2 regions of the Staphylococcus schleiferi genome follow, and region 2 is predicted to be linked to the other one. Evidence: predicted binding sites of a transcription regulator. Region 2 holds the regulator's gene; the other holds the start of a gene.
The links. The regulator NrdR, encoded in region 2, represses ribonucleotide reductase genes. The targets are predictions, from matches to a motif close to AACACNATATATNGTGTT.
Positions count from the first base shown of each region.

Region 1: the regulator NrdR is predicted to act here: its motif matches at 3,116-3,133, upstream of nrdI (class Ib ribonucleoside-diphosphate reductase assembly flavoprotein NrdI).

Region 1 covers NZ_CP094712.1:2,088,149-2,103,940, reverse strand. Annotated here, with positions in the region: gene MUA40_RS09940 (peptide MFS transporter) at 1-237, opposite strand, end outside; gene MUA40_RS09935 (transposase family protein) at 583-963, shown strand; partial or broken gene MUA40_RS09930 (transposase) at 921-1,088, shown strand; gene queF (preQ(1) synthase) at 1,388-1,888, opposite strand; gene MUA40_RS09920 (DMT family transporter) at 1,905-2,792, opposite strand; gene nrdI (class Ib ribonucleoside-diphosphate reductase assembly flavoprotein NrdI) at 3,415-3,813, shown strand; gene nrdE (class 1b ribonucleoside-diphosphate reductase subunit alpha) at 3,776-5,881, shown strand; gene nrdF (class 1b ribonucleoside-diphosphate reductase subunit beta) at 6,027-7,007, shown strand; gene MUA40_RS09900 (CHY zinc finger protein) at 7,511-7,825, opposite strand; gene murB (UDP-N-acetylmuramate dehydrogenase) at 7,850-8,782, opposite strand; gene MUA40_RS09890 (GrpB family protein) at 8,927-9,445, opposite strand; gene MUA40_RS09885 (EMYY motif lipoprotein) at 9,561-10,457, shown strand; gene ytxJ (bacillithiol system redox-active protein YtxJ) at 10,664-10,984, shown strand; gene MUA40_RS09875 (glycerate kinase) at 11,323-12,441, shown strand; gene pepT (peptidase T) at 12,616-13,848, opposite strand; gene MUA40_RS09865 (threonine/serine exporter family protein) at 13,871-14,365, opposite strand; gene MUA40_RS09860 (threonine/serine exporter family protein) at 14,392-15,153, opposite strand; gene gdpS (GGDEF domain-containing protein GdpS) at 15,499-15,792, opposite strand, start outside.
Region 2 covers NZ_CP094712.1:1,163,313-1,179,104, reverse strand. Annotated here, with positions in the region: gene MUA40_RS05480 (amino acid permease) at 1-1,394, opposite strand, end outside; lysine riboswitch at 1,537-1,708, opposite strand; gene thrS (threonine--tRNA ligase) at 1,765-3,702, opposite strand; gene dnaI (primosomal protein DnaI) at 4,017-4,940, opposite strand; gene MUA40_RS05465 (replicative helicase loading/DNA remodeling protein DnaB) at 4,940-6,319, opposite strand; gene nrdR (transcriptional regulator NrdR) at 6,323-6,790, opposite strand; gene MUA40_RS05455 (glyceraldehyde-3-phosphate dehydrogenase) at 7,020-8,033, opposite strand; gene coaE (dephospho-CoA kinase) at 8,384-9,019, opposite strand; gene mutM (bifunctional DNA-formamidopyrimidine glycosylase/DNA-(apurinic or apyrimidinic site) lyase) at 9,034-9,906, opposite strand; gene polA (DNA polymerase I) at 9,926-12,553, opposite strand; gene pnpS (two-component system histidine kinase PnpS) at 12,848-14,548, opposite strand; gene MUA40_RS05430 (response regulator transcription factor) at 14,549-15,253, opposite strand; gene icd (NADP-dependent isocitrate dehydrogenase) at 15,604-15,792, opposite strand, start outside.

The DNA.
Region 1 (15,792 bases), 920 kb from region 2:
ATAAACTAACGCACCATAAATAGACACAATTTGTAGTGCGACACCTTGATTGAGGCCAAATCCCCCTTTAGCGATAGAATAATAAATATAGTAAGCTAAAATGGCTTTCATACCATAGTAGCTAAAGCGCTCCCAAAATTCAGTGAAAAATAATGTACTTAAACCTTTAGGATGCCCAAAAAAACCTGTACGTGGCGTACTGTTCAATATTTCTTCCTTTGTGTAATGTGCGCCCATAAAAAAAGTCCCCCTCTTCGCATGAAGTTAAAACTATTCTATAACTAAATTGTAGATTAAACAAGAAAATGATTAATATGATATACAACTCAGCTTTATACATTTCAAAGAAAATAATTCATTTATGTACATATTTTTAGGTGTGATGATATAGATTGAAAGAGGTTTGTTCTAAAAAGAGGAGAGGCGCTGCGAGATATGAAAAGCCGTTTTACCATAAAAAAGGGTTCTTCATTTTTTATGGTGGGATGACATAAGTCATCCTGCTTTTTTGTACAAAAATAGCGCAAATGCCTCTATCATTTTAAGTGACTAAACCAAAAATAAAGGAGACATATTGCGCCTATGTGTAATGATATATTAAAGTTACTAAAAATTAAAGATAATAATATTAAAATCACTAAAGTTGAAGAAGATGTAGTTATTAGAGGTAAGAAATCTAACGTCATCTTTGGTACCCTTTCATACAAGCCTATGACTTGTCCTCACTGTTATCATTCGAATCCAAACCGAATACACAAACACGGAAAACGTTTATCGCGAATTACTTTTTTAAGATTCCAAGAGATAGCAGTGTATTTAAATCTGTTAAAACAACGTTTTAAATGTATGGATGGAAAGTGTTACGCTTCTACAGAAAGTATGAGGATATCATTGCTTATACGATTGGAACCCCTCAATTCAATAATGGTGCGATTGAAGGAATTAATCAAAAAGTTAAACTAATTAAAAGAGTTTCATATGGCTATCGCAACTTTTATAACTTCAAAAATCGCATTTTTATTATTTTTAGACTGTATAAAAGACCAAAGAAAAAAGCAATGCCACTTTTCAATAGTGAAATTGCTTAAATAGATTGCGTACCGAGTCGAGACTCCCGAGGCATAGAGCCGAAACCGAAAATCCATTTTGGCTTCTTATGAGTTACAATAAAAGCCAAAATTAGTTGAGGTAAGGCGCCTGGGAAAGCGAGACTCGAAGAAGCAATCGGAAGTTTGCGACTTAATTATTATAGATACATAACCACCATATAAAGTGTACAGCCCAAAAAAGAAGCGCTCAGACGACTTTCTATTAAAAATCATCTGAGCGCTATTTATTTTGAGATTGATGTCCCAACCTCGTGTGCTTTAAATGTATTTAAATAAAATTATCTGTTATCAATTGTTTCAGGATATAAATCGTGATTCATCATGCGATAGTCGGCCATTTTTTCATATTTTGTATCTGGACGACCATAGTTTGTATAAGGATCAATTGAAATACCACCACGAGGTGTGAATTTACCCCATACTTCAATGTAGTGAGGGTCCATTAATTCTATAAGGTCATTCATGATAATATTCATACAGTCTTCATGAAAATCACCATGATTACGAAAACTAAACAAATAAAGTTTGAGTGATTTTGATTCAACCATTTTTACATTTGGAATATATGAAATATAGATGGTAGCAAAATCAGGTTGACCTGTAATTGGACATAAAGATGTGAATTCAGGGCAGTTGAATTTAACAAAGTAATCTCGTCCCTGATGTTTATTATCAAACGTTTCTAATACGTCTGGACGATAATCAAAATCATATGTGTTGTTTTGATTGCCGAGTAATGTAATATCCTTTAATTCTTCTTTTGAACGACCTTTAGGCATGGGTATGCCTCCTTCTTTAATTTGATTGTTGCTTTTTATGACGATGTTCAGAGTAAGTTGAGCGTCTTGCTTTTTCAAACATATAATAACTTGCACCTAGAATAATAATATAACCAATGACAGCATAGAAATCAGGTGCTTCTTTGAATAAAACAAAGCCTATGAGTGCTGTAAAGATGATAGAAGCGTATGTGAAAATAGAAATATCTTTTGCCGGTGCGTAACTATATGCGACAGTAATGCCGATTTGACCAACAGCCGCTGAAAGTCCTGCTAAAACAAGGTAGATGATTTGTATACGGCTCATCGGTTCGTACGTAAATATCACAAACGGTAACAGTGCAATAACTGAGAAGAATGAAAAATAAAAAACAATTGTGTAAGGTGCTTCGCGTGTACTTAGTGCACGTACAGCTGTATAAGCAGAAGCTGCAAAAATACCGGACAATAAGCCTGTCAAGGCAGGTAATATTTCTGAAGAAAATTCAGGTTTGACTACAAAAAGCATCCCAACGATTGCGACAAGCATCGCTGTAATTTGATACTTTTGAATATATTCTTTTAAAAAGATTAAACTTAATAGAATCGTCCAAAATGGGTTGAGTTTCATAAGTATGTCTGCATCGCTTAAAACCATATGATCAATGGCATATATATTTAACAACACACCCGTTAATCCTAAAATCGAGCGTGTAATGAGTAAAGGTTGACTGCTGAGTTTACCGAAAAAGGGTTGCTTGAATTTAATAATAAAGAAAAGGGGAATAAACATCGCTACAAAATTTCGAGCTAATGATTTTTGAAATACGGGCAAATCTCCCGCGAGACGAAAGAACACAGCCATAAAGCTAAAACCAATCGCAGAAATTAAGATAGCAACGATGCCTTTCATTTTTGAATTCATTAAATCGCCTCTTAATTATAAAAATTTGACTTATACATCGTAGCATAAAAAGCGTTACCGTGCATTATATCTTGAAATTTTGTGAAGGAAGTGTACAATAAAGGGGAACATATGTTCTATTTGCGTCGCCTAGTAATCCTTTTATCATCAAAAGTCAAGCGTTAAAAATGTTTTCTTACAGAAAAAATTTTTCTGTTTCCTAAACCTATTGATACTATCGCTTTTGATGACAATCGGTGACAAAAGTTCATATTTATCTCTTTAAAAACAGAAAGGACTTATGTATAATGAAACACATAATATAGTACCGACAAATAAAAACAAACACTATATATTGTGTTTGAAAGATGAGAAATAGGATAAAAACAGATGGAATTGATAGAGGATTACACGTTTTTGCACATTCTATTTCTTTTCTTCTCTACATGTAGTGTTATTAATTTTTTGATGAACGATTGCATGATGAATATAACAATTTGCGAAATGCGCGCATCATTTTAAAGCGCATATGACAACAAATATATGTTCGCATTTAATTTAATGAGAATTATATTGTGATTGAGAGAAAACAAAAGCAATTATATAAAAAGCGTTCATTTAATATGAAAGGCGGTTATTCAATATGAAAGTCGTTTTTTATTCTTTTACCGGCAATGTAAGACGCTTTGTTAAGCGTGCAGAACTTGATAACACACTTGAGATTAATGAAACGAATGCATCCAAAGAGATAACAGAACCCTTTATTATTGTGACAAGTACAATTGGTTTTGGAGAGGTGCCTCAACCAGTACAACAATTTTTAGGGAAAAACCATGAATATTTAAAGGGCGTTGCAGCAAGTGGAAATCGCAACTGGGGACAAAACTTCGCAAAGGCTGGCGTAACAATTTCTGATGAGTACAATGTCCCTTTATTATTGAAGTTTGAATTACATGGGAATGCCCAAGACACAACAGAATTTAAAGAGAAGGTGGTCAATTTTTATGAAAACTATGGAACAAAAGCAGTACAATCACATTGAATTAAACAATCAAGTCACAAAGAGAAATGAAAACGGCTTTTTTCAAATAGAAAAAGACCAAGAAGCGTTAGCGGTGTATCTTGAAGAAATTAAAGATAAAACCGTTCATTTTGATAGTGAATTGGAGCGCCTTCACTTTTTAGTTGATAATAATTTTTACTACAACGTATTTAACGAATACAGTGAAGCGCAACTTGCTGAAGTCATTGCATTTGCATCTTCAATTCCATTTGCATTTGCGAGCTATATGTCAGCAAGTAAGTTTTTTAAAGACTATGCACTTAAAACCAATGATAAATCAAAATACCTTGAAGATTATCATCAGCATGTCGTGATTGTGTCACTATACCTTGCAAAAGGTAATGTCGCTTTAGCAAAACAATTTATTCAAGCGATGATTGATCAACGTTACCAACCAGCGACGCCTACATTTTTAAATGCAGGACGTGCGCGCCGTGGGGAACTTGTATCATGTTTCTTATTAGAAGTGGACGACAGCTTAAATTCCATTAACTACATAGATTCAACTGCAAAACAACTGAGTAAGATTGGTGGCGGTGTCGCTATTAATCTATCCAAACTACGTGCCAGAGGCGAAGCAATCAAAGGCATCAAAGGTGTAGCAAAAGGTGTGCTCCCTGTTGCTAAAGCTTTAGAAGGTGGCTTTAGTTATGCCGATCAGTTAGGTCAACGTCCAGGGGCAGGTGCAGTATACCTTAATATTTTCCATTATGACGTGGAAGAGTTTTTAGACACTAAAAAAGTAAATGCCGATGAAGATTTACGTTTGTCTACGATTTCTACAGGTCTAATTGTGCCATCTAAGTTTTTCGAACTAGCAAAAGAAGGTAAAGACTTCTTTATGTTTGCACCACATACGGTTGAAAAAGAATACGGTGTCACACTTGATGACATTAATATTGATGAATATTACGACCAACTTGTTGAAAATCCAAATATTATGAAGAAAAGCAAAGACGCACGTGAAATGTTAAATATGATCGCGCAAACACAATTGCAATCAGGCTATCCTTATTTAATGTTTAAAGACAACGCCAATCGTGTGCATGCGAACTCTAATATCGGCCAAATCAAAATGAGTAACTTATGTACGGAGATTTTCCAATTACAAGAAACATCTGTCATTAATGATTATGGTATTGAAGATGAAATTAAACGAGATATTTCATGTAACTTAGGTTCATTAAACATTGTCAATGTAATGGAATCAGACAAATTCAGAGATTCTGTGCATACAGGTATGGATGCACTGACTGTTGTAAGTGATGAAGCTAATATTCAAAACGCACCTGGTGTAAGAAAAGCAAACAGCGAACTTCATTCAGTTGGCTTAGGTGTGATGAACTTACACGGCTATCTTGCGAAAAATAAAATAAGCTATGAATCAGAAGAAGCTAGAGACTTTGCCAATGTTTTCTTCATGATGATGAACTATTACTCAATTGAACGTTCTATGGAAATCGCAAAAGAACGTGGCGAAACTTTTGTTGGCTTTGAACAAACGGATTATGCGAATGGTCGCTATTTTGAGCGTTATACATCTGAAGACTTTTTGCCACAATATGACAAAGTCAAAGCATTATTTGAAAATCACGATATACCAACACGAGAAGACTGGAAAGCATTACAAGCTGAAGTTGAAAAATACGGTCTTTACCATGCATACCGCTTAGCGATTGCACCAACTCAAAGCATCTCATATGTACAAAATGCGACAAGTTCCGTTATGCCAATCGTGGATCAAATTGAACGACGCACATACGGAAATTCTGAAACATTTTATCCAATGCCATTTTTATCACCGCAAACGATGTGGTATTACAAATCAGCATTTAACACAGATCAAATGAAATTAATCGACTTAATTGCAACGATTCAAACACACATTGATCAAGGTATTTCTACAATTCTCTATGTAAACTCAGAAATCTCAACACGTGAATTATCTCGACTTTATGTTTATGCACATTATAAAGGGCTTAAATCTTTATATTACACAAGAAATAAATTACTTAGCGTCGAAGAATGTACAAGTTGCTCAATTTAGGCATAAATTGATGCCGAATTCATATTAAGCATAAGTGCATCTCTATTATCATGCTTGGGGCAACGAAATCATTGATTTTAGCCCCATACATGCGTGATGCATAGATCGTGATACTAATAAAAAAGATAAGGAGAAATGGAAATTAATGATAGCTGTAAATTGGAATACTCAAGAAGATATGACGAATATGTTTTGGCGTCAAAACATTGCTCAAATGTGGGTTGAAACAGAATTTAAAGTTTCAAAAGATATTGCGAGTTGGAAAACTTTAACTGAACAAGAACAAGATGCCTTTAAAAAAGCATTAGCCGGGTTAACAGGATTAGACACACATCAAGCTGATGATGGTATGCCTTTAATCATGATGCATACAAGTGACTTACGTAAAAAAGCGGTCTATGCTTTTATGGGGATGATGGAACAGATTCATGCGAAAAGTTATTCACATATTTTCACAACATTGCTTCCTTCAAGTGAAACAGATGAGTTATTGGACAAATGGGTAATTGAAGAGCCACATTTGAAATACAAATCTGAGAAAATTGTCGGAACGTATCATAAATTATGGGCGAAAGAAACAACGATATATGATCAATATATGGCGCGTGTTGCAAGTGTGTTTTTAGAAACATTTTTATTCTTCTCTGGTTTCTATTATCCACTTTATTTAGCAGGACAAGGTCGTATGACGACATCTGGAGAAATTATTCGTAAAATTTTATTGGATGAATCCATTCATGGTCTATTTACTGGACTGGATGCACAAAGTTTACGTAGTGAGTTATCCGAAAGTGAAAAACAAAAAGCGGATCGTGAAATGTATAAATTATTAGAAGATTTATATGCAAACGAAGAATCTTACACACGTAAATTGTATGAGCCTCTTGGTTTAGCTGATGACGTGCTTAATTATGTACAATATAACGGTAACAAAGCACTTTCTAACTTAGGTTTTGAACCGTACTTTGAAGAAAAAGAGTTCAGCCCAATTATTGAAAATGCTTTAGACCGTACAACTAAAAACCATGACTTCTTTTCAGTAAAAGGAGACGGTTACGTATTAGCGCTTAACGTTGAAGGCTTACAAGACGAAGACTTTATTTTTGATGACAACGATAAAGCATAAAAGATATGAACTCCTCTTTTTCTAGGCGTGATGACATGTTAGACGCCGGGATGTCTTGAGGAAGTCTATACAATTTGATCGAGCAACCTCACCTCCAACTGGTGAGGTTGTTTTTGTAGCTCTTTCAAATAGAACTGAAGCGCAAAATGTAGAGGTGAATCTAAGTCAAGAATACGGTCAAACAAAAAAGAGAATTTTTGCAGCTCATATCATCTAACTTTGAAAGCACGCTTTGAGCATTGGATATATTCCACAATGCTCAACATCACTTCATTCTATAATTAATATTTAAAGATGAGGTTGGGACGGGATATCCAATCTTATTTTGATAAGACAATTAAAAGAGCGGGGCAAAAATCGTGTAGATTTTTGTCCCACTTTAGCTGTTCATGCTAGGGGAGGCATGATTCACCCCAGTCATTCCTTTTCAGTCATTTCACTAATGTGAAGTTATGATAAACAAAATAAAAGAATTTCTGATTTTAGCTCAAATGAAAGCCATATTAAATCTCGAAATAGTGATGATAATGGAATTTACATCGATTGTTAAAATGGGCATCACATTCTGGACAAGCTTCCGACATCATATAAGTTTCAATTGACATTTCATGGCCGCAAACGCCACACATAATGGCATTTACTTGGAATTCATCTGAGTGCCAGCGTTTTGGGCGATGCTTCTCAGATTCATTATGGCACTTAAAGCAAGGGTAATATTTTTCACAGCATTTAAACTTTATTGCAATAATATCATAAGGCGTATGATAATGAATACATCGTGTTTCTTTATCTACAGTGGCACCATACACTTTAGGCATGCTATTCGCTCCTCACATCAGTTACTATTGATCTTCTAACTTTTCTCCAATAATGCGAACTTCACGTTCTAATGCGACATCAAATTTCTCTTTTACAACAGATTGAACATGGTGGATGAGACTTTCATAATCTGTTGCTGTCCCGTTATCAACATTTACCATAAATCCTGCGTGCTTCGTCGATACTTCTACGCCGCCAATACGATGCCCTTGCAAATTTGAGTCTTGTATGAGTTTCCCAGCAAAATAGCCAGGTGGGCGACGGAAGACACTCCCACATGATGGATATTCAAGCGGTTGTTTTGACTCTCGGCGCGCTGTTAAATCATCCATCTTTTCTTGAATACTTTCGAGCTGACCAGGTGTTAGGGTAAAGGCAGCTTCAAGGACAACATAATGTTGCTGTTGGATAATACTATTTCGATAATCGAGTTCTAATTCATTATGTGTGAGTTGGAGCAATTCCCCTCGTTCGTTAATCACACGTGCATAATCAATGACATCTTTAATCTCGCCACCATATGCGCCAGCGTTCATATAAACAGCGCCCCCAACTGAACCTGGAATACCGCAAGCAAATTCAAGCCCTGTCAGTGACAAATCACGTGCTTTTCTTGAGACGTCAATAATTGCTGCACCACTACCCGCAATGATTGTCGCATCAGAAGCTTCAATATGATTTAAATCTAACAAACTTAAAACAATGCCTCTAATCCCACCATCGCGAATAATAATGTTAGAGCCATTACCTAAATAAGTTACTGGAATTTGGTTATCGTAAGCGTATTTTACGACTTTTTGTACATCTTTATATGAATCAGGCGAGATATAAAAGTCTGCTTTACCTCCAGTTTTTGTATAAGTATAACGTTTAAGAGGCTCATCTACTTTAATGATGCGTTCTGGGACGAGCGCTTTTAATCCTTGTAAGATGCTAGAATGATTCAAAATTAACATCCTTTCTTTGTCTGTATTCATTGATAATATAATTATTTCTGCACTAAAGTTCTGTTTAATATTTTATTTTAGAAATGTCGGCAGAAATTTATTTAATTCTATTTTAACTGTTTTATGATAAAGCGTCATGTTTTAATCGAAATTCTAAGATGAATATTGGCGCAGATTTTTAAACCATTGTGCTTTTTGTGCTTCATAATCTCGAATAGCTAACGTTGTACCTGTCAATTGCTGTTTTTGTGTTGAAAAATAGTCAATGGCTTTTGGATGGGATGTTAACAAATCGTGATATTGCGCATACTGTTCGAAAATAGGGGTGTGACGTTGGAGAATATGCAGTCGGACTTCCTGTTTTAAATCAATTAAGTTATTAAACTTTGCCATCATGACCTTTTTTTCATAAGGATGATGCAAACGATAAAATCCAGCATAATTTAATCTTTTTTCATCTAATGAAGTAATGTCATGAAGGTTGTCCACACCGACTAAAATGTCTAGGATGGGCTCAGTAGGATAGTTAAAATGAAAGGTCCCTCCGATATGCTGTGTACTTTTCACTGGAGACTTCAATAAGTTAAAGAGAATGTCTCGATATTTTTGATATTGTTGCGCATAAAAATCTTGGTGTTGCGCAGTAATAAAAGGTTGAACATGACGATACATGTGAAAGCCTCCTTATGGCTAAAATAAGGCATTTTGCTTAATTCTGCATAACTATAACATATATTATTTTCAAGTTAAATATGTTTCTGTATAATACGAATTAATAAGGGGTGCAATGATGAAAAAATGGATTAAAATTATAATTTTAAGCTTTTTAGCGCTCACGTTACTTCCGGCATGTATGCATTCGTCTGAAGACCAATTAAAAGCGTTTGATCAACACATGAAAATAGTCAATGAAAAAGAACGCGTATTAAGCAAAACACTCAATCAAATGGACTTAAATCAAATTCATTATTTAAGTCAAACTGATACGACAGATAAAAATAAACAAGCTTTTAATGACATAAAAAAAGCAATTGATCAAAAGTTAAAGCCAAAATTTAAAGATTATCGAGAGGCAGCCAATCAACTACCGGCACGAGATGATTCATTGAAAGCATTAAAATCAACATATTTAAAAGGAATTGATCAAAAAGAACATGAAATCAAACAATTAGATTTATTTATAGCACTTTGTCAAAAATCTATTCAATCTAATGAAAAAATTCTCGATTCTACACAAGCATTTGAAAAACACCGTAGTCGTGTCGAGTCGCAAATGAACTTGGCGAAACAAACAGAGCAAGGTTCAAGAGAAAGTGAAATGCTTGAAAATAAACTCATTAGTAACAACCAAGCGATTAAAGAAATAGCAGAAAAGTCAATGAATGCTAAAAGTGAAAAGGCGCAATTAGATGCCATCCATAAAGAAATGTTACCGCTCATTCAAGGACAAATAAAAGAATTAAACAAAACGCAATTAAAAGACAGTGCCACAAATAACGCGCGTCAAAATGCGATTGAAATGTATTACAAATTAGAACGTTATTATCAAGAAAGAGCGAAAACGATTCAATATAGTGAAAAATTATCAAAATTTGATGTGAATCAATTAGTAACAAAAGGAGACGATTTAGAACGTTTCGATCAACCTTTTGAAAAGGAAAAAAGAAAGTTAGAGTCTAAATAATATCACTCATAAGACTAAGGATTAATGGGGAATCATTTGCTTCATAAGGAAGGAAAGAACGGATTTCATACGTGTAGATTTCCAGTTTCAATCAAAATTAAAGGTTAACAAGGATAGATTATGTGTGTATAATGGTACACATTGAGAAAAGTTGAATTAAATGATAGATAAAAGACAAACAGAAAATATACTTAGAGGTGAAGAGAATGGCGATAAAGCTAACTTCGATTGACCAATTTGAGCAAGTGCTTGAACAAAACAACTATATTTTTATATTAAAGCATAGTAACACATGTCCGATTTCTGAAAATGCATTTGATCAGTTTAATAAATTTTTATATGAACGTGATATGGACGGTTATTATCTCGTTGTTCAAGAAGAAAGAGAGTTATCGGATTATATTGCTGAAAAAACAGGTATTCAGCACGAATCACCACAAGCATTTTATTTTGTAAATGGTGAGGTCAAATGGCATGATAGCCACAATAATATTAATGTATCTTCACTTGCGCAAGCTGAAGAGTAATCAATTTGTAAAAAGGAACGCTTATAGGTTATTGTAGAATCACTACAAAATGTCTATAAGCGTTCTATTCGTTTGTATTCAATTATAAGTCAACGCTATAATATGGAGTGGTTGAACAATCCATGATTATTAAAATGGACAAACAGGGAGAAAATGGAAGTTTAATCTTTCCAAAAAGCAAACCTTGTTATAGCATTTATGCCAGCAAGGCGCCTATTGTATCATAAGCCTAGCGCTCATAGTACGCTAGCAGTTTGAGTAGTGAAAAAACAGTATAATCAATGATGAATCGTTTCGATTTGATATTTAAGTGATATGAGAGATAAGAGGGTGACAAAATGAAAGTTTTAGTTGCGATGGATGAATATAATGGCATTATTTCGAGTTATGATGCTAATCGCTATGTGGAAGAAGCTGTAGCGAGCCAATTAGAATCGGCAGATATCGTTCAAGTTCCATTATTTAATGGTAGAAGAGAATTGCTGAACGCAGTATTTCTATGGAAGTCTGGAACACAATATCGAATCTCTGTGCATAATGCTGAAATGCAAGCCGTTGATGTCACATACGGCCAAACAGATGATGGTTTAACAGTGATTGAAGCAAGTCAATTTTTAACAGGTCAAGCGTCACACGTCAATTTGACAAGCTATGGTCTGGGTGAAGTCATTCGACATGCGTTAGATAAAGCGGCACAACATATCGTTATTTCAGTTGGTGGCATTGGTTCCTATGATGGCGGTGCGGGTATGCTAGAAGCGTTAGGTGCACGTTTTTATGATGACGAGGGCCAACGTGTTGATATGACTAAAGGCGCACGCCAAATTAAACATGTTCGCCGTATTGATACAAGTGATTTGGATCAACGGTTACAACAATGTCGTATTCAAGTTCTGGTCGATTTTGAAAGTAAGTTATATGGTAAACAAAGTGCGATTATGAAAACTTATACAGAACAGCAAATAGAGAGAACGCAAGCTGTAGAAATTGATAATCTATTATGGTATTTGAGTGAGTTATTTAAAAACGAACATCAATTGTTGTTAGGTCCTATTGAAAGAGGCGGTGCAGGCGGAGGGATTGCTGCTACTATGGCGGCACTCTTTAATGCCGAAATCAATACAAGCCATGAACTTGTGGATCAAATTACAGGACTTGACCAATTAGTTGGACAAGCAGATTTAATCATTTTTGGTGAAGGCATAGATGAACAAGATGAAATTATCGATACATCATCATTGCGCATCGCTGAATTATGTCAAAAGCATGATAAAGTTTCTGTGGCATTGTGTGGCACTGCAGATAAATTTGAACGTTTCGAAGCTTTAGGTGTAACGGGCATGTTTAATAGCTTTATCGAAATGCCAAAGCAATTGACGGATTTCAAAATGGGGATTCAATTACGCCATAATACAATACAAGCCATCAAGTTATTGCGCACGCATTTACCACAATAAATGTGGCTTAGGATAACACCAATTTAAGTGGTTTTAATGATAACTTCTAGATTGAGACGTTTTAAATTATCTCCCTCAATGAAGAATGATTTAAAAGAGAAATACAGTCGATAAAAAAGAGTCAGAGAATACAGCTTCTCTGACTCTTTTTGACCTCTTTTGATAGTCATAAAGTTATGCTTTTTGATTTTCAGCCACTTTTTGTACGATACCAATGATGACTTGAACTGCTTTTTCCATAACATCAATCGATGCATATTCATACGGCCCATGAAAATTGTCACAGCCTGTGAAAAGATTTGGTGTAGGTAAACCCATAAATGATAATTGTGAACCATCTGTACCGCCACGGATAGGTGCAGTATTTGGCGTAATACCTAAATCTTTATAAACGGCTTTAGGAATATCTATAATATGTTGAAGTGGTGTGATTTTTTCTGCCATATTATGGTATTGGTCATGAATGACAAGGTTTACAGGATTGTAATAATACTGTTCGTTTATTTTCTCTTGAATTTCAATTAAAGTTTGTTTTCGATTTTCAAATGAAGTACGATCATGGTCTCGAATAATATATTGTGATGTCACTTTTTCAACATTACCATTCATTTGCATCAGGTGGAAGAATCCTTCGTAACCTTCTGTGTGCTCAGGAACTTCGTGAGCAGGTAGCGATTGATGAAAAGTATTCGCTAGATTTAAAGCGTTGACCATTTTATCTTTTGCAGAACCGGGATGAACATTGACGCCTTCAAAAGTAACCGTTGCTTCTGCAGCATTAAAACTTTCATATTGAAGTTCCCCTAATTGACTGCCATCCATTGTATAAGCAAAATCCGCATCAAAACGTTCAACATCAAATTGATGTGGTCCACGACCAATTTCTTCATCAGGAGTGAAGCCTACTCGGATACGACCATGTTTAATTTCTGGATGCTCTAATAGATAACGTAATGCTTCCATGATTTCCACGACGCCTGCTTTATCATCTGCACCTAATAATGAAGTGCCATCAGTCGTCATTAAAGTATGTCCTTTAACTTTAACGATGTCTGGAAAAACTTCAGGATTGATTTCACGTCCAGATGTACCTAATTTAATAATGCCACCGTCATAATTGTCGACGATTTGAGGATTGACATTTGCAGCATTAAAATCAGGAGAAGTGTCTACATGCGCTAAAAAGCCAATAGTTGACACCGGCGCTTCAATATTGGCTTCTAATGTCGCAAATAAATAGCCTTGATCATCCAAATCTGTTTGCAATCCCATCGCTGTCAATTCTTCCTCTAAAAGATGTAATAAATCCCATTGTCTTGTAGTGGAAGGTGTTGACTCACTATTTGGATCAGATTGTGTATTAATTTTAGTGTAGCGTGTAAGTCTTTCAATAATTTGTTCTTTCAAGTTGACCACTCCTTCTCTTACGTTAAATACGATTATTCATATGATATCCTTTACGATAAGTCTTACCTTTTAGTTTACCATAGTAATGCTTGATGCGTGTATAGATGTAATAGAAGATCTCAGCGCAGAGTATTCCAAAAGCAATCGCGCCTGATGTTAGTGTGACTTCTAAAAACTGGTTTACAGCGGGTGTATAGGAATTTGATACTAAGAGTCGTGTTGCCTCATAAGCTGCGCCTCCGGGTACAAGAGGAATGATACCAGGTAATATAAAAATAATGACAGGGCGTTTATAACGTCGGCTCATCGTATGGCTCATAACCGCTAATATAAAGCTTCCAAGAAAAGCAGCCATCACGATACCGTAGTTCATATCTACAGTGAATTTATAAATAGACCAACCCATTGCACCAACAAAGCCTGACGCAACTAGCAATCGCTTAGGCGCATTGAATATAACTGAAAATAGCATTGTAGAAAAAAAACTAATCATAAACTGCGCAATATAATACAAAATGACTGTCAATGCTTCCCACACCTTTCTTAAAATATGAGTAAAACAATCGCGACGCCTGCACCGATTGCAAAAGAGGTCAATGCCGCTTCGACACCTCGAGACATTCCGGCAAGCAGTTCTCCCGCCATTAAGTCACGAATGGCATTCGTAATTAAAATACCTGGGACAAGGGGCATAACACCAGCGATTGTGATAATATCCTGATTGATTGCCCAGCCGATCTTAGTAAAAAAGGCAGCAATCGTAATCACGACCATTGCACTTATAAATTCAGAGAAAAATTTAATCTGTATAAAGCGTTGTACTAAATCAAATGTTAAAAATGCCGCGCCACCTGCAATAACTGCATAAATAAAATCATGTGCGACACCGCCAAACATGAATAAGAAGAAGCCACATGCAATGGAAGCGGATATAAATTTAATAATAAACGAATACTGTAACGAAGCATGGTCTAAATGAATTAACTCCGATTTTGCTTCATCTAATGTTAAAGCATTTCGTGAGATTTTTCGTGAGATATTATTAGCCATTGCAATTTTTTCTAAATCCGTCGTACGTTCACGCACACGAACAAGACGTGTATTCGTACGATCATTTAAAGAAAAGATGATGGCTGTAGATGTGACGAAAGCATATGTATCTTCAAGTCCATAGCTTGCAGCAATTCGGCCCATTGTATCCTCAACGCGGTACGTTTCAGCACCACTTTCGAGTAGGACTTTGCCTGCAAGTAAGACAACGTCAATGACTTTATCTTCATCTATAATCGTTAATGCCTCTGCCATGACTATGCCTCCTTTTTAATAACAATCAATTGTCAGTCTACATTGGAATAAAGGGTCTTGCAATATATAATACCCATGTTTTCAAAAAATCATAAGCAAAAGCTTTATATATAGGGAATAAATAATATTTTTCATAATAGGGTCACACAAAAAATCATCTTAAAATAATTACACATTAGAAAAAAGGAGATTCATTTATGCGCTATATGCTTAGGTTTCTGAACAAGGCGTTATTGTTCTAGAATTGTTTTTTAATTTGAAATAAAGCGACTAGAAATATAGAGATCAAAAAAGACACTTGGCGTGATTGAACATGTCTTACGCGAAGTGTCTAAAATATTTTGCTTATTGTAATTTAATAATTGGATTAAACATCACTTTATTACGGCCTTCATTTTTTGCAACGTGGAGCATGTCATCTGCATCTTTAAAAACTTTTCGATGAGATTTATGTGCGTCACTATCTAAATAACCAACACCAATCGATACAGAAAGTTTAATTACCGTTTTATCAGGAAGGTGAAAATTAGACTTTTCAACTGCTTTTCGAATGTTTTCGGCGAGTTTCACACATTCATCTAAAGAATAATGACGAAGGACAATCGAAAATTCTTCACCGCCATTACGAAAAATTTTAGT
Region 2 (15,792 bases):
ATTAAGAATACCGGAATACCCATGTACGTAATTAAGAAACGGTTGAGATCAAAGCCGCCACCTTGAATTAAATCAACGTCCTGTCCAATAATGACAATGGTACAAAGAACACCAGCAAGAATTGGACCAAATGGGTATAACTTCGCTTTATATTTTAATTGATCGATATCGTAGTTTTGTGCGTGGAAAGCTTTTCTAAATCGGTAATGACTGATTGCAATACCGACCCATGCAATAAAGCCTGTTAGACCACTGGCAGCAACGATATATTCATAAGCGTTACCGCTAAGATGTTGTACTGTAAAGATCAAAATAACGATAGCAGCAGTAGAAAGCATAGAAATGATTGGCGTTCCATTTTTGTTCGTTTTACTAAACACTTTTGATGCTAAACCATCTTTACCCATTGAATAGAGCATACGCGTACTTGCGTACATACCGGAATTACCTGCAGATAATACTGACGTTAAAATGACAGCATTCATAAATGAAGCAGCGAAGGCTAAACCAGCATTTTTAAATACAAGTGTAAACGGTGAAGTTGCAATATCATCGCCACCACCCATAAGTGCTGGAGAGTTATAAGGAATCAACATACCGATAATGAAAATCGCAAAAATGTAAAATAATAATATTCTCCAAAAAACTTGTTTAACCGCTTTTGGTACTGCACGTTCAGGATTTTCAGATTCACCTGCTGTAATCCCAATTAATTCTGTCCCTTGAAATGAGAAACCTGCAATTAAAAATACACCAAAAATAGCAAGCAAGCTTCCACCTACACCATCACCTAATAATGGAGCATCACCTTGAGTAAATGTGTCAAAACCAACGGCTTTACCACCCATAATACCAAAGATAGTCAGCACACCTACAATAATGAAAATAATGACAGTTGCGACTTTAATAAATGCAAACCAATACTCACTTTCACCATAAACTTGCACAGATAAAGCATTAAGCCCAAAAATAATGACCATAAAGATACAGCTCCATGCCCATGCAGGTAAAAATTGTAATGGTGCCCAGTACTGAATGACTTGTGCAGCAATTGTGACATCTGCTGCAACAGTAATAACCCAGTTAAACCAATAGTTCCATCCTAAAGCGAAGCCTAAAGAAGGATCGACAAACCGTGTTGCATACGTACTAAATGAACCTGAAACGGGTAGATATGTCGCCATTTCTCCAAGTGAAGTCATCAAGAAAAACACCATAATCCCAATAATGGAATAGCCAAGCAAAGCCCCTAAAGGTCCTGCATCATGAATGGCACCACCAGAGGTCATAAACAAACCTGTACCAATCGCTCCACCTATAGCAATCATTGAAATATGTCGATCTTTCAAATGACGCTGGACTGTATTTTGATTTTCATTTTTTTCGTTACTCATTTTCCTAATCCTTTCCTAATTGCTTAGAGGTTTAGACAAATCTTGTGTCGCTAGATGAATTACGCAAATTAAAACGACCTTAATAGAAACGAAAACAGAGATTGCATCAAAAATTCCGGACGCAACCTCAGTTAATTTTATATTAATAGGTAGCGCATCACTGTTGTGACAGTCTAGTTCCTTTCGAATACTAGCCCAACAAGAAGTGTTGATGATCACTTCTCATTTCGGCGACTTTCCCTTTCATCTTATGGTGTCAGTATCATCAATACAAACCAAGGATTACTCTTTAAAATCGCGCCTCTAACTCAATCAAATAATATTTATATTTAGATTATACTATACATCAGTCTTCATATAGTAGCAATAATTATCTCTGTTTTTTTAATCGAATTTCGTCAATCAATTCCCACACAAATGTATCTTTTTCTACTGTTTTTTGATCTTTAGAACCATATTGACGAACATTGACTTCATTGTTTTCGATTTCCTTATCTCCAACTACTAATTGGTAAGGAATTTTTTTCATTTGTGCCTCTCTTATTTTATAACCCATTTTCTCATTACGATCGTCGATATGCACGCGCACACCTTGAGATTTCAACTCATCATGAACTTGACGTGCGTAATCATAATGTAAATCGTTGTTAACAGGAATAATTTCAACTTGTTGTGGTGCTAACCAAGTTGGGAATGCTCCTTTTGTTTCTTCAGTTAAAAAGGCAACAAAACGTTCCATTGTTGAAACGACACCACGATGAATGACTACAGGTTGGTGTTGTTCTCCATCTTGTCCAATGTAAGTTAAATCAAATCGTTTTGGCAATAAGAAATCGAGTTGTGCTGTTGATAAAGTTTCCTCTTTACCCATTGCAGTTTTAACTTGAACATCAAGTTTTGGACCATAAAATGCCGCTTCACCCAACGCTTCCTCATACGGTAAACCAAGTTCATCGACAGCTTCTTTCAACATTTTTTCTGCTCTATTCCACATATCGTCATCATCGAAATATTTTTCTTTGTCTTCAGGGTCGCGATAACTCAAACGGAATTTATAATCTTCAAAACCAAAATCTTCATAAACGTCTAAAATCATTTTTACAACGCGTTTGAATTCATCTTTAATTTGATCGGGTCTTACAAAAATATGTGCGTCGTTTAAAGTCATGCCTCGAACACGTTGGAGCCCTGAAACAGCACCACTTGCTTCATAACGATGCATTGTACCTAACTCAGCGATACGAATAGGTAATTCACGATATGAGTGTGGTTTGTTAGCGTAAATCATCATATGATGCGGACAGTTCATAGGTCTCAATACCATCGCTTCGTCTGCATCAAGTTGCATTGTTGGGAACATATCTTCTTGATAATGATCCCAATGGCCTGAAGTTTTATAAAGATCAACATTCGCCATTACAGGTGTGTATACGTGGTCATACCCAAGACTTACTTCTTTATCAACAATATAGCGTTCGATTTCACGACGAATAGTTGCGCCATTCGGTAACCATAGTGGTAAACCTGCACCTACAAGCGGATTATTCGTAAATAACTCCATTTCTTTACCAATACGTCTGTGATCACGTTCTTTTCGTTCTTCTAACATTTTCAAGTGGGCTTTCAAGTCTTTTTTATCAAAAAATGCTGTACCGTAAATACGTTGTAACATTTTATTATTGCTATCACCACGCCAGTAAGCGCCAGCAGTTGATAAAAGTTTGAAAGCTTTAATTTTTGATGTTGAAGGTACATGGACACCTCGACAAAGGTCAGTGAACTCACCTTGACTGTATAGTGTTACAGACTCATCTTCTGGAATGGCTTCTATTAATTCCAATTTGTACGGGTCGTTCGCAAAAAACGCTTTAGCTTCATCTCTTGAAACAACACGGCGTTCGATTTTTTGATTTTCATTAATGATTTGATTCATTGTTTTTTCAATTTTTTCAAAGTCATCACTCGAAACTTTTTCTTCCATATCAAAGTCATAATAAAAACCTTCATCGATTACAGGACCGACACCAAATTTAACGTCACCATATAAACGTTTTAAAGCTTGTGCCATCAAATGCGCTGTAGAATGTCTTAGTACTTCCAAAGCTTCTTCACTACCTGGTGTAATGATTTCAAGTGTTCCATCTTCTTCTAATGGACGAGTCAAATCCACCATCTGTTGATTATATTTACCAGCAACCGCTTTTTTTCTCAATCCTGGACTAATGGATTGTGCTATCTCTTCTGTAGTTATACCATGTTCGAAAGCTTTCTCACTTCCATCTGGAAAACGTACTTTAATTTCTGACATAATGTTCCTCCTATCATTGATTGTCGTTAAAGTTTTGAAAATAAAAAAGACCTCATCCCAACAAAGGGACGAGGTCTTCGTGTTACCACCCTAATTTGCCATATACATTACTGCAATGACATCTCTACATAAGATAACGGTCTTGAGCCGGGTATTCATTACAAACACCAATCTATAGAGGGAGTAACACAAAGGGTTATGCACTACATTCTCATCGCCAGTAGCTCTCTGTACCATAACTTCATTCGTATCGTATCCTCAAACTTTAAAATCAATATTTATTTATCCTTATTATAACGCTAAAATTTATTTTTTCAATGCTTTCTATAATTTTCTCCTTCTAATAAATACGCATCACTTAGAGTTTTGACACGCTCCATAATACGTTTCGCTTTCATCACATCTGTCCCATTTTTTGTAGTCGCCAAATGATCTTCTAATTCTTGTAAACTCATATTCGAACTGAAAAACGTTGGGAGTTCTTGAATCATTCGATAATGTAAAATAGGGCCTAAAACTTCATCACGTACCCAAGGTGTCATATCTTCTGCACCTAAATCATCTAAAAAAAGAACTCGCGCTTCACGCACTTGTTGAATACGTTTGGAAGTCGAACCGTCTTTAAAACCATTTTTTAATGTACGTATAAATTCAGGCACATAAATAATCATTGAAGGCACCCGGTTATCCTTTAATTCGTTCGCAATTGCACCCAAAATAAAGGACTTTCCTGTGCCGAACTCTCCGTATAAGTAGAGTCCTTTCACAGGCCGTTTATCAATCATCGCATCAATCAAATCATCTAGCCTCATAGCTAAATCCAAGCGATTACGTCTCGTCATATAAATATCTTTGATTTTAGCATTAAGTGTATCTGGATGCATATGGAAAGATGTAATCATACTTTTAGCATGTTGCTCTTCGTCATGTCTTATTTTGCACGGACAAGGGTAGTAACGAATTTTAATATGCTGGTTTTCAATATAAAGTTCAGGAATATGACCTTTTACAAAGTTTGGGCAGTTTTCGTACGTGTGCGAACCATCATAATGCTTTTGTTGATCTTTATACTCTTGAAGAATATTTAAATCTTCATCAATCATTCTGTTCGTTACTTCTGATTGATGTGCATTCAAGAAAGCTTTTACATCTGGATCATTTAATACTTGTCGTTTAATCTCTTGTATTTTTTGATCAAGTTTTTGATGGTTTCCCATAATACTATTGAAACTTTTCATTAATCTTCACCTGCCCGTCTTTTATTTTTTAGTTTATTAAGAAACGCCTCTCTATCTTTTGCTAACGCTTCTTGATCTTCTTCTTTTTGTTGATATTCTTCCGGGTGTGTAATCCAACGTGGTTGTTTTTCTGATGATGCTTGACGGTAGCCACGCTTTTGCTTTGGAGCAGTGGATTCAAAGCGTTTTTGATTTGCATTATCTTGATTTTTTTGAACTTCCATTGCTTTCTCATACGCTGTTCGTGCATCGGTTACACCACTTTTTTTCCAAGTCGATGCAACAGAATAAACATATTTTTCTGGTAAATTATTATCCGTCTTTTGCATCACAAACTGTAACAAAATATTAATAACACCAAAACTAAATCCTTCTCGCTGCATCAACTCCTCTATCATCTCTTTTTGATAGCGTGGAGGTTCAGATCCACCATAGGATGTCAGCATCACAATCGGACTTGTATGATCCATTAAATCAAACCATTCATCCCAGTTTGACACTACATTAGCTTCGGTTGACTGATTTGGTTCATCACTTGCGAGTTCAAGATTCTGTGCTTGTAACGCTGGCAATTCTTGCTGATGTTCCATAAGATAATAGCTTTGTGCCTGTTTTCTTAAGTTAGTAACTGACAATGATTGATCGGCATTGAGTGATTTTAAAATAATCGCTTTCATCACATCCGGTGATAGACGATATAATGTTGCCAGTTGGATAATTAAAGATTTCGTTGGCTCTGAAAGAATATTTTTACTTACATAATGAGATTGTAACATGTCGGCTAACAACTCAAAATCAAAGTAAACGTCTGTTAAGTCCAAACCTTCAAATTGCTGTTCTTTAAGATTTTCGTCTGGTGTCACCATTTGATATTTTGGTACTTTAAATACATCTGTAAATTTTTTAGTTACTTCTGTAAAGCCTGTTAAATCTTTAGATGTAGGTATAAATGCCTTTTTAATTTGGTGATAGCGTTGTTGACCAACTACTTCGTAAAAGTATATGGATAACATTGGATCATTAAAAAAGCGCTGTGCCGAAGGAGGTGGCAATAATTCATAAACGAACTGAGTTGTATTCTCAGATTGTTGAACAAACGTTTTTAATAGTCCTATTCCTTCAAGTAAATCTAAAAACTCTCTAAACTGTCTTAAGCCCATTTTTAATTCTGACATCATTGTATAATGGGTATAGCCCTCTTCAAAAGATACACCTTCAAATTGGTTTAAAAATTGATATACACCAATTGCTTCGGCACCAATTAAAGGTGTGAACAGACGGCTTAACACATCGTAATGCACCGCGTGAAAATGGAAACGGCGCATGACGATAAATCCATCGTGTGGACTTAATTGGCTTTGATAAATGAATTGACTCATTATTTATTCACTCCGCTTGTTTTCTTTCAAAATCCCCTGCATTGATTTCAATAACTGATCAACATCTTTAAACTCTCGATAAACGGATGCAAAACGTACATAAGAAACTTGGTCAACATGCATCAATAAATCCATCACGTGCTCCCCTATTTCTCGTGATGAAATTTCAGCAATACCCGATTCGCGTAATTTCCATTCAACTTGATTCGTAATTTCTTCGAGTTGTTGGAATCGGACGGGACGTTTTTCACATGAACGTACAAGTCCGTTTAAGATTTTCTCCCTATTAAATTGTTCTCTTGTACCATCTTTTTTCACAACAATGAGCGGACTCATTTCTATATGTTCAAAAGTAGTGAAACGTGTCCCACAATGTTCACATTCACGTCTTCTTCTAATAGCATTCATATCATCTGCATGTCTCGAATCTACAACTCGAGATTGCGTATGATTACATTTTGGACATTTCACGACTTTGTCACCCTCTTCATCTTAATTTTGTTTAATTATACTACAAACCTATTTATTTCAAAAGTTACGCCTATTTTAACGCAATTGAAATCGTAATTTTTCTTTTTTGCACAAAAAAAGCTGAGACAATTTCAAAATCGTCTCAACCTTTATATTGATATTAGTTAATATAAATATTTTGATGTGAAGTGTTCTCAGTCTCATGCTCGCTTATTGACACATTAGAATGTTATGCAACTTTAACTTTGAGTTGTGATGCGATTTGCTGTAATACATCGACAACTCTTGTGGAATAACCCCATTCGTTATCATACCATGCGAGTACTTTAACTTTTTTATCCCCCATTACAATCGTAGACTCAGCATCAATAATTGCAGAATGCGCATCTGTCGTAAAATCATCTGAAACCAATGGCTCATCAGAAATTGCAACAACTTGATCTAAATCATTCTCTCTAAAAACACGATTAATTTCTTCTTTTGTAACTGTTTGTTTTAAATCAACGACTAAATCGACTAAAGATACATTTTTGGTTGGTACACGAAGTGCCATACCATGTAATTTACCCTCTAACTCTGGCAAAACGAGTGATAATGCTTTGGCTGCACCCGTTGAAGTCGGAATAATGCTTTCAAAGGCAGCACGTGCGCGTCTTAAATCTTTATGCGGATTGTCCAAGTTATTTTGATCATTTGTCACAGCATGAACCGTTGTCATTAAACCATTTTCAATCCCAAAATGATCATTTAAAATTTTTGCGACAGGTGCTAAACAATTCGTTGTACATGAAGCATTACTGAACACATCATATTGCATGACGTCCAATTCATGATCATTTACACCTTTCACAATTGTCTGCACTTCTCCCCCTTTTGAAGGTCCCGTTAAAATTACTTTTTTCGCCCCTGCTTTGATATGAGCATTCGCTTTGTCACCATGATTAAATTTACCTGTTGCTTCCACTACGATATCAATATCAAGCGCACCCCATGGCAAATTTTCAGGATTACGATCTGAAACGAGTTTAATTTCTTTTCCATCTACTTTAATACCATTTTCAGTTGCTTCAACAGTCTGATTAAAACGACCGTGCGTTGTATCATATTTAAGAAGATGGGCTATCGTTTCAGGTGGATAACTTGCATTTAAAGCCACTACTTCAACATCTTCTCTATTCAATGCTACTCTTAAAACCATACGGCCAATTCGCCCTAAACCATTAATCGCAATCTTTGTCGTCATGATAAAAGCACTCCTTAATAATGTGTTATACTTATAGAAATTAGTATAGCATATTAAAGTCAATTTGAAACCGTTTTCTTTGATAATTTTTTCTTATTACTTTCAATAAATAACATTTGATGTATGTGTTTTTCACATATCGGCCAAATAGCATGATATATTAAAGACGAGCTATAGTGGAAAACCTATCGCTGAAACATTTTTCTTCACACTTAAATCGCTACTTATACTAGATTGTTTGTCACAACTTTCTAATAAAAACAACGCCCCGTTGTAACACATCACGTATGCCAAAAATGCTAAAAAATGTTTTGACATATGCTACCACAGGGCGTTGCTGAAAAATCATATTAAGTTATTTTATCGTTTTCATTAGAATCATCATTAGCATTTAAATAACCTTTTTCCGCTAAGACTTGTTCTAAATTTTGTTTTAATTCAAGCTTAGAGCCTAAGTTATCAATAACGACATCGGCCATTCTGCTCTTTTTATCAATGGAAATCTGACTGTATATACGTGCTTTAGCATCTTCAATTGATAACTGATTTCTTTCCATTAACCGATCTATTTGGATTGGCTCTGATGCATAGACAAGCCATACTTCGTCAACTGTATCTTCAAGTCCGTTTTCATACAATAACGGAATATCCATGACAACATCATAGCCTTCAGCTAAATAATGATCTCGCTCTTGTTGCATCAATTCACGCACAATCGGATGAACGATTTGATTCAGTTGTTTTCTTTTTTCATCATCAAAAAAAACTTGCTGCGCGATATAAGCGCGGTCCATTTCGCCATCTTCATTTATGGCTTCTTCGCCGAACTGTTCCTGTATTTGTCGTAAACCTTCAGAACCTTTTTCGACAGCTTTTCGAGATGCAAGATCTGCATCCACAATTTTAAATCCATGAACTTCTAATAACGCTGCAACTGTGGATTTGCCTGTTGCAATTCCACCTGTTAATCCAATTACTTTTGGCATAATCTCCCTCTTCCCTATCTTTGGCAAACCGGACAAAAATGTGTATTGCGCCCTGCAATAATCGCCGTTTCTATTGCCGAATCACAAGACGTGCAGTTTTTCTTCTTATAAACATTTAAATAATCTTGCATTGTTCCTTTTTGTCCATCTGCATGAACATAATCTGAGACGCTTGTCCCACCATTCAAAATACCCATATTAAGCACTTTCACAACACTATCGAATACTGCTGTTTTTTGTGTAGCTGATAACTGATTCACTTTCGTGTTAGGATTCAACTTCGCATCAAATAAAGCTTCACACGCATAAATATTACCACATCCGGCAATCACACGATGGTCTAAAATAAATGCCTTTATTGCCATCTTTGAGTATTTTCTTTCATTACTTTTAGACAGAAAATGTGCTAAAGCCTCATCTTCAAATGGCTCTGGTGCTATTTCTAATAAAGATGGATAATCCGTTAACGCTTCCACATTTCTAATTTCACCAAAGCGACGAATATCACTATACACCAGTTTCATACCATTTTCTAAATGAAAGACCACTTGCCAATGTTTTCGATAATTTAATATCGGTATATCACCGATTTCATTTACGATAAAAAATCCACCAGCCATGCCTAGATGAGATATTAAAATACGTTTTGATTGTTCATGTTGAATCTCAAATAAAATATATTTACTACGGCGCTGAATATTGGTAATCGTATAGTTCACTGTATATCGTTTAAAGTCATCAAGACTAATTCCTTTGATGATCGTTGCTTTTCCATTTTCTTTTCCTAAAATAACAGGTTGAGAAAAAGACACATCCGTAATCTTTTGGTTTAAAGCAAATGGTTTGATTCCTCTTGTGACGTGTTCAACTTCTGGTAATTCTGGCATTTTCGAACTGACCTACTTTCTATTTAGCATCATACCATGTACGTCCATAATCTGATTCTACACTTAATGGAACATCCAATTCTAACGCATTTGCCATAATATCTTCAACAAATTTACTAAATGCTTCCACTTCATCTTTCGGAACTTCAAAAATAAGCTCATCGTGCACTTGTAATAATAATTTGGCATTAAATTCAGTTTCACGAACTTTTTTATCAAAATTAACCATGGCCAATTTAATAATATCTGCCGCACTACCTTGAATTGGAGAGTTCATCGCAGTTCGTTCCGCGAAACCTCGCTTATTAAAGTTCCGACTCGTAATATCCGGAATATATCTTCTACGTTTTAGAAGCGTTTCTACGTAACCATTTTGTTTCGCATCTTGAACAATATTATCCATATAATCTTTCACGCCAGGAAAATGGTTCAAATAATCATCGATAAATCGTTGCGCTTCTTTTCGGCTAATACCCAAATTTTGACTTAAGCCGTAATCGCTAATGCCATAAACGATTCCAAAATTAACAGCTTTCGCTTGTCTTCTCATCATCGACGTTACTTGATCTGCATCCACATTAAACACTTTCATCGCTGTCGTCATATGAACATCTTCTTTATCGATAAATGCTTTTTGTAAAGTCGGATCTCCTGTAATATGTGCTAAAACACGTAATTCAATTTGAGAATAATCCGCTGCTAAAATAACGTAATCATCATGGGTCGATTTAAACGCTTTACGTATTTTTCGACCTTCTTCCAAGCGAATTGGAATATTTTGCAAGTTCGGATCGACAGATGACAGTCGACCTGTCTGTGCAAGTGTTTGATTAAAACGCGTATGAATTCTTTGATCATCCCAAATCACTTTTTGTAAACCTTCGACGTATGTCGACTGTAATTTAGAAAGTGTGCGATAAGTTAAAATATATTCGATAATCGGATGTTCACCTTGAAGCTTTTCAAGAACATCGACCGCTGTGGAATAACCTGTCTTCGTCTTTTTAATAATCGGTAACTTTAATTTTTCAAATAAAATGACACCTAACTGTTTGGGTGAATTAATATTAAAGGACTCACCTGCAAGGTCATGAATCGCTTGAATCAAATCATCCAATTGCGCTTGTAAATCTTGCTCCATATTTTTTAATGTTTCGACATCTGTATAAATCCCTACCGCTTCCATTTCACTTAATATTGAAGCGAGTGGGAGTTCAATTTCAGATAACAGTGCTGTTTGTTGGTGTGCCTCTAAAATTTCCATCATTTGAGGTTGGACTTCATGAATTGCATTTAAAATAGAAGCAATATGCGCATACAAAATTTCCTCTTCTGGTACGTGATATGATTTTCCTTTACCGTAAATAGCAATGTCGTCTTTTACATAAGTACGTTTAAAATGAGATACAACCGAAGCAATGTCATCTATCGTTCTAGAAGGATCAATGATATAACTTGCCAGCATCACATCAAAGCGAATATTTTGAATTGCAATCTCATTTCGTTTCATTGCGATATATGTTTTTTTCGCATCATAGACCCACTTTTCAGTCTCTTCATCTTCTAACCATTGGACTAAGTCTGAATGTTCTTTTAACTGATTAAATGGGATGACAAAATAATTTTGTCCATCAAATAAGCCAAATGTGAGTAAATCATCTTTTAAATAATTAGGCCCTGCAACCTCAACATGAATGGCCGCTTCTTTTAATCGAGCTAAATCTAATTTGGAAATATCTTGTGTGACTTTAAATTCTTTTGACGGAATAGCTTGAGTTGTTTCAATATCGATTTCTTCTAATAGTTGTCGAAATTCTAGTGTTTTAAATAGTGACACTTTTTCAGACTCGTCGATTTCTTGTGGTCGTTTGACATCATTTAATGTCACTGTAATCGGGCTTTCACAATTGATGGTTGCTAATTGCTTACTCATTAATGCATCTTCACGACTGTTTTCAAGTTTCTCTTTTAACTTTTTACCAGACACGTCATCAAGATGTGCATAAACACCTTCAACTGTATCGAATTGATTTAAAAGCTTGATTGCTGTTTTTTCACCTACACCAGCAACACCAGGAATATTATCTGATGTATCTCCCATCAATCCTTTTAAATCTATAATTTGCTTAGGCGTTAATCCATTATATTTTTCTGAAATAAAGGCCGGTGTATAGTGATCGACATCCGTAACCCCTTTTTTAGTATAGTAAATTGTGACATTCTCTGTCGCTAATTGAGTCAAATCGCGATCTCCTGTAATAATAATGGTTTGCATACCTGCTTCATCAGCAGCTTGACTCAAGGTACCGATAATATCATCAGCCTCGTAATTTTCTAACTCGTACCGCTTGATTTGATAGGCATCTAGCAGTTGACGAATATAAGGTAACTGTTCGCTGAGCTCAGGCGGTGTTTTTTGACGACCTCCTTTATATTCTTTATACGTGTCATGTCTAAATGTCGTTTTTCCAGCATCAAACGCAACTAAAAAATGAGTCGGCTGTTCTTCTTTTAAAATCTTTTCTAATAATCGTGCAAAGCCATAGACGGCATTTGTATGAATGCCAGCTTTATTTTTTAATAATGGCAAGGCATAAAATGCTCTAAAACTTAGACTATTACCATCTATTAATATGAGTTTATCCACGCAATTCCCTCCATTATCGTTTGTCTTTATTTTATCATATTCAGGCATAGAGATGTCATCTAACTCTTTTATTAGCAAACACCTCTTTCGATTAAAAAATATTCTGATTTGACGATCACATTAGCTATCAATACATAAAAAGAATGAGCGATGATAATTAAGATTTCGTTAAACCCTCCAGTTGGGCATTGATGAAATCTAATTGCCACTGTAACGTCAAAATTTAGCTTTGCTATTTTTCGTTACAGTTTCATCGTCTCATTCTCTCGTGATGCGGGATCTCTATTTTTAAGATTACTCAGGCAAAACAACTTTAAATTTCGAGCCTTTACCTAATTCTGACTCTACTTCAATACTTCCTTGATAGGATTCAACAATGTGTTTAGTAATCGACAGTCCTAAACCTGTGCCACCGGACTCTCGACTACGCGCTTTATCGACGCGATAAAATCTTTCAAAAATACGATATTTTTCTTCTTCACCAATTCCAATACCTTGATCAATGACTTCGATAACCGGATGCATGTCATCTTGATAGACTAATAATCTCACAGTACTGTCTTCTGGAGAATAATTGACGGCATTTGTCATTAAATTGACAATCACTTGTGAAATTTTACCTTCATCTGCCATCGCAAAAATATGTGGTTCAATTTCATCAACTAAGCGTATCGATTTTTCATTGGCAATATGTTCTATAACAGAAAAAGAAGACTTTGCGACTTCAGAAAGATCAATTCGATGTTTTTCTATCGTCGTATTTTGCTCAATTTTAGATAAATCAAGTAAATCTTCGACTAAAGATTGAATTCGATTTGACTCTTTCAAAATAATATTGAGAAACATATCCAAAGATGCTTCATCATTTTTCGCGCCTTCAATCAATGTCTCTGTAAAACCTTTCATAGACGTGATCGGTGTTTTGAGTTCATGGGATACATTGGCTACGAAGTCTCTTCTTAAATTTTCAAGTTTCTTGAGCTGCGTAATATCATGAAGTACAATAACCATCCCTTGTAAATGTTTTTTTGTTCGAGACAAAATAGGCACGCATGAAGTATCGAAAAATTTCTGATGAATATGATTGATTAAGATTTCAACTTGTTTATATACCGCTTTTTCAGTTCGAAAACCCTCTACAACGAGTTTTTTCAATGTTGGATGTAGATATTTCTCATAATCTTGGTTTTCAACATTATGTGACTCATTAAAAATTGTATAGTAGGTTTGATTGGCTACCACAATTTTCCCGCTTTTATCTATCATTAAAACTGCACTCGGGATATTTTCGAGCGTTGTAACTAAACGATTGCGTTGAATCTTTTGATCACTGTTCAGTTGTTCTAATCTTCGTGCTAAAACATTAATTGTTACATAAAGCTCTCTCATTTCTTTAACACTACTCTCAGGCACTCTCACTCGATAGTTACCGTCAGTGAGAAGTGAAGCAGCATACGAGACTTCATTAATCGGTTGGATATACGTCCGGTTGATATAACGTACTGTAAAAAAGAGGAGTGCAATGATCAACATACCAACCAAAATTAAATACTTCCAAAATTGTAATTGTAATTCGTAAACCATGTCAAAAGTGCCATTAATCAATAACGTCGTATCATCTTTACGATAACCAAACCAATATTTTTTTGTTTTAGCATCCAATTCATACGCATTATTGTCACTTTTTAATTGTTGTAAAACTTGTTTTTCTTTTTGTGAATCTATTTTATCGTGATTCGTCTTGAATTCCGTTCTTTGCCCTTTTTCAATAATCAGCATGTTCGTATCATAAATACGTGCCAGTTCTTGGATACGTTGGGGGTTGTTTTCTTTATTTAAAGTGATAATTTGCTTCGCTTCTTTTATTAAAGACTTTTTCTCATACTCTACTGACTTTGAATAAATGCTATTATGCACGATAAATCCTAATAAAAGAAAACTTACAACAGTGATTGTTGTAAGTATAATTAAAAGCTTGTGATAAAATTTTATCATTTATTTTGGTCGCTCCAATTTATACCCTAAACCACGTACCGTTTTAATCAACTGGGGCTGTTTCGGATTTTCTTCAAGCTTATCACGTAAATGACTAATATGGACATCGACAATTCTAGAATCACCCGCAAACTCATAATTCCAAACTGAATTCAGCATATGTTCACGTGTAATGACACGGCCTTGTCGTTCGACTAAATATAATAATAATTCAAATTCCTTAGGTGTTAACTCTAGTAATGTATCATTACGATAAACTTCAAAAAAGTCTGGACGAATTCTAATATTTCCAATGACAATATCTTCATCATCGTCTTCATTTTTTACGGAATCAACGACAGATGAACGACGCAAAATCGCTTTGACACGCGCAACAACTTCTCTTGGTGAAAATGGTTTGGTCATATAATCATCTGCACCTAATTCGAGACCAAGCACACGATCAAATTCGTCATCTTTAGCAGTTAACATTAAAATAGGAACTTGATTTTTATCTGATCGAATCGTTTTGCAGACTTCTATACCGTCTTTTTTAGGTAACATGACATCTAAAACAATTAAATCGGGCTTTTTTTCTTTTTCTTTTTGCAATGCTTCCTCACCATCTTGGGCAATCTCTACCACATACCCCGCTTGCTCAAGATTATATTTTAATAATGTTACGATTGATTGTTCATCATCAACGACAAGCACTCTTTGAGCCATACATCTACCTCCTTATGATATTAATTTCATTATAACTTAAAATGAACTTAAAAATAATATATAGTTAAGTAACTTTACAATAACTTAATATAACGTTAATAATTTCAATATAAAAGCACTTCGTTATACATGAATCAATTATATAGAGATTCTTATAGTTTACAATAAGCGTGAATAATGAAACTTACTTTCGCTATACAAATGCTTTAGTGAAATAGTGATGATGGCATTGAAGCGAGATAGAGTATTTCATTAAAGGGTGAATTCGAGTCACTAAAAAAGGAATCAAACGAGATTTTCAATATGACATTGAAGCTCGGTTTGATTCCCATTGTATATCATCTTAATGATTAAAGATTTTTAATTAATTCGTCTGCAAATTCAGATGTTTTAACTTCAGTTGCACCTTCCATTAAGCGTGCAAAATCATAAGTTACAACTTTAGAAGCAATTGTTTTTTCAACTGCTTGTGTAATTAAATCCGCAGCTTCTTGCCAACCTAAATGTTCTAACATTAATACACCTGATAATAATACAGA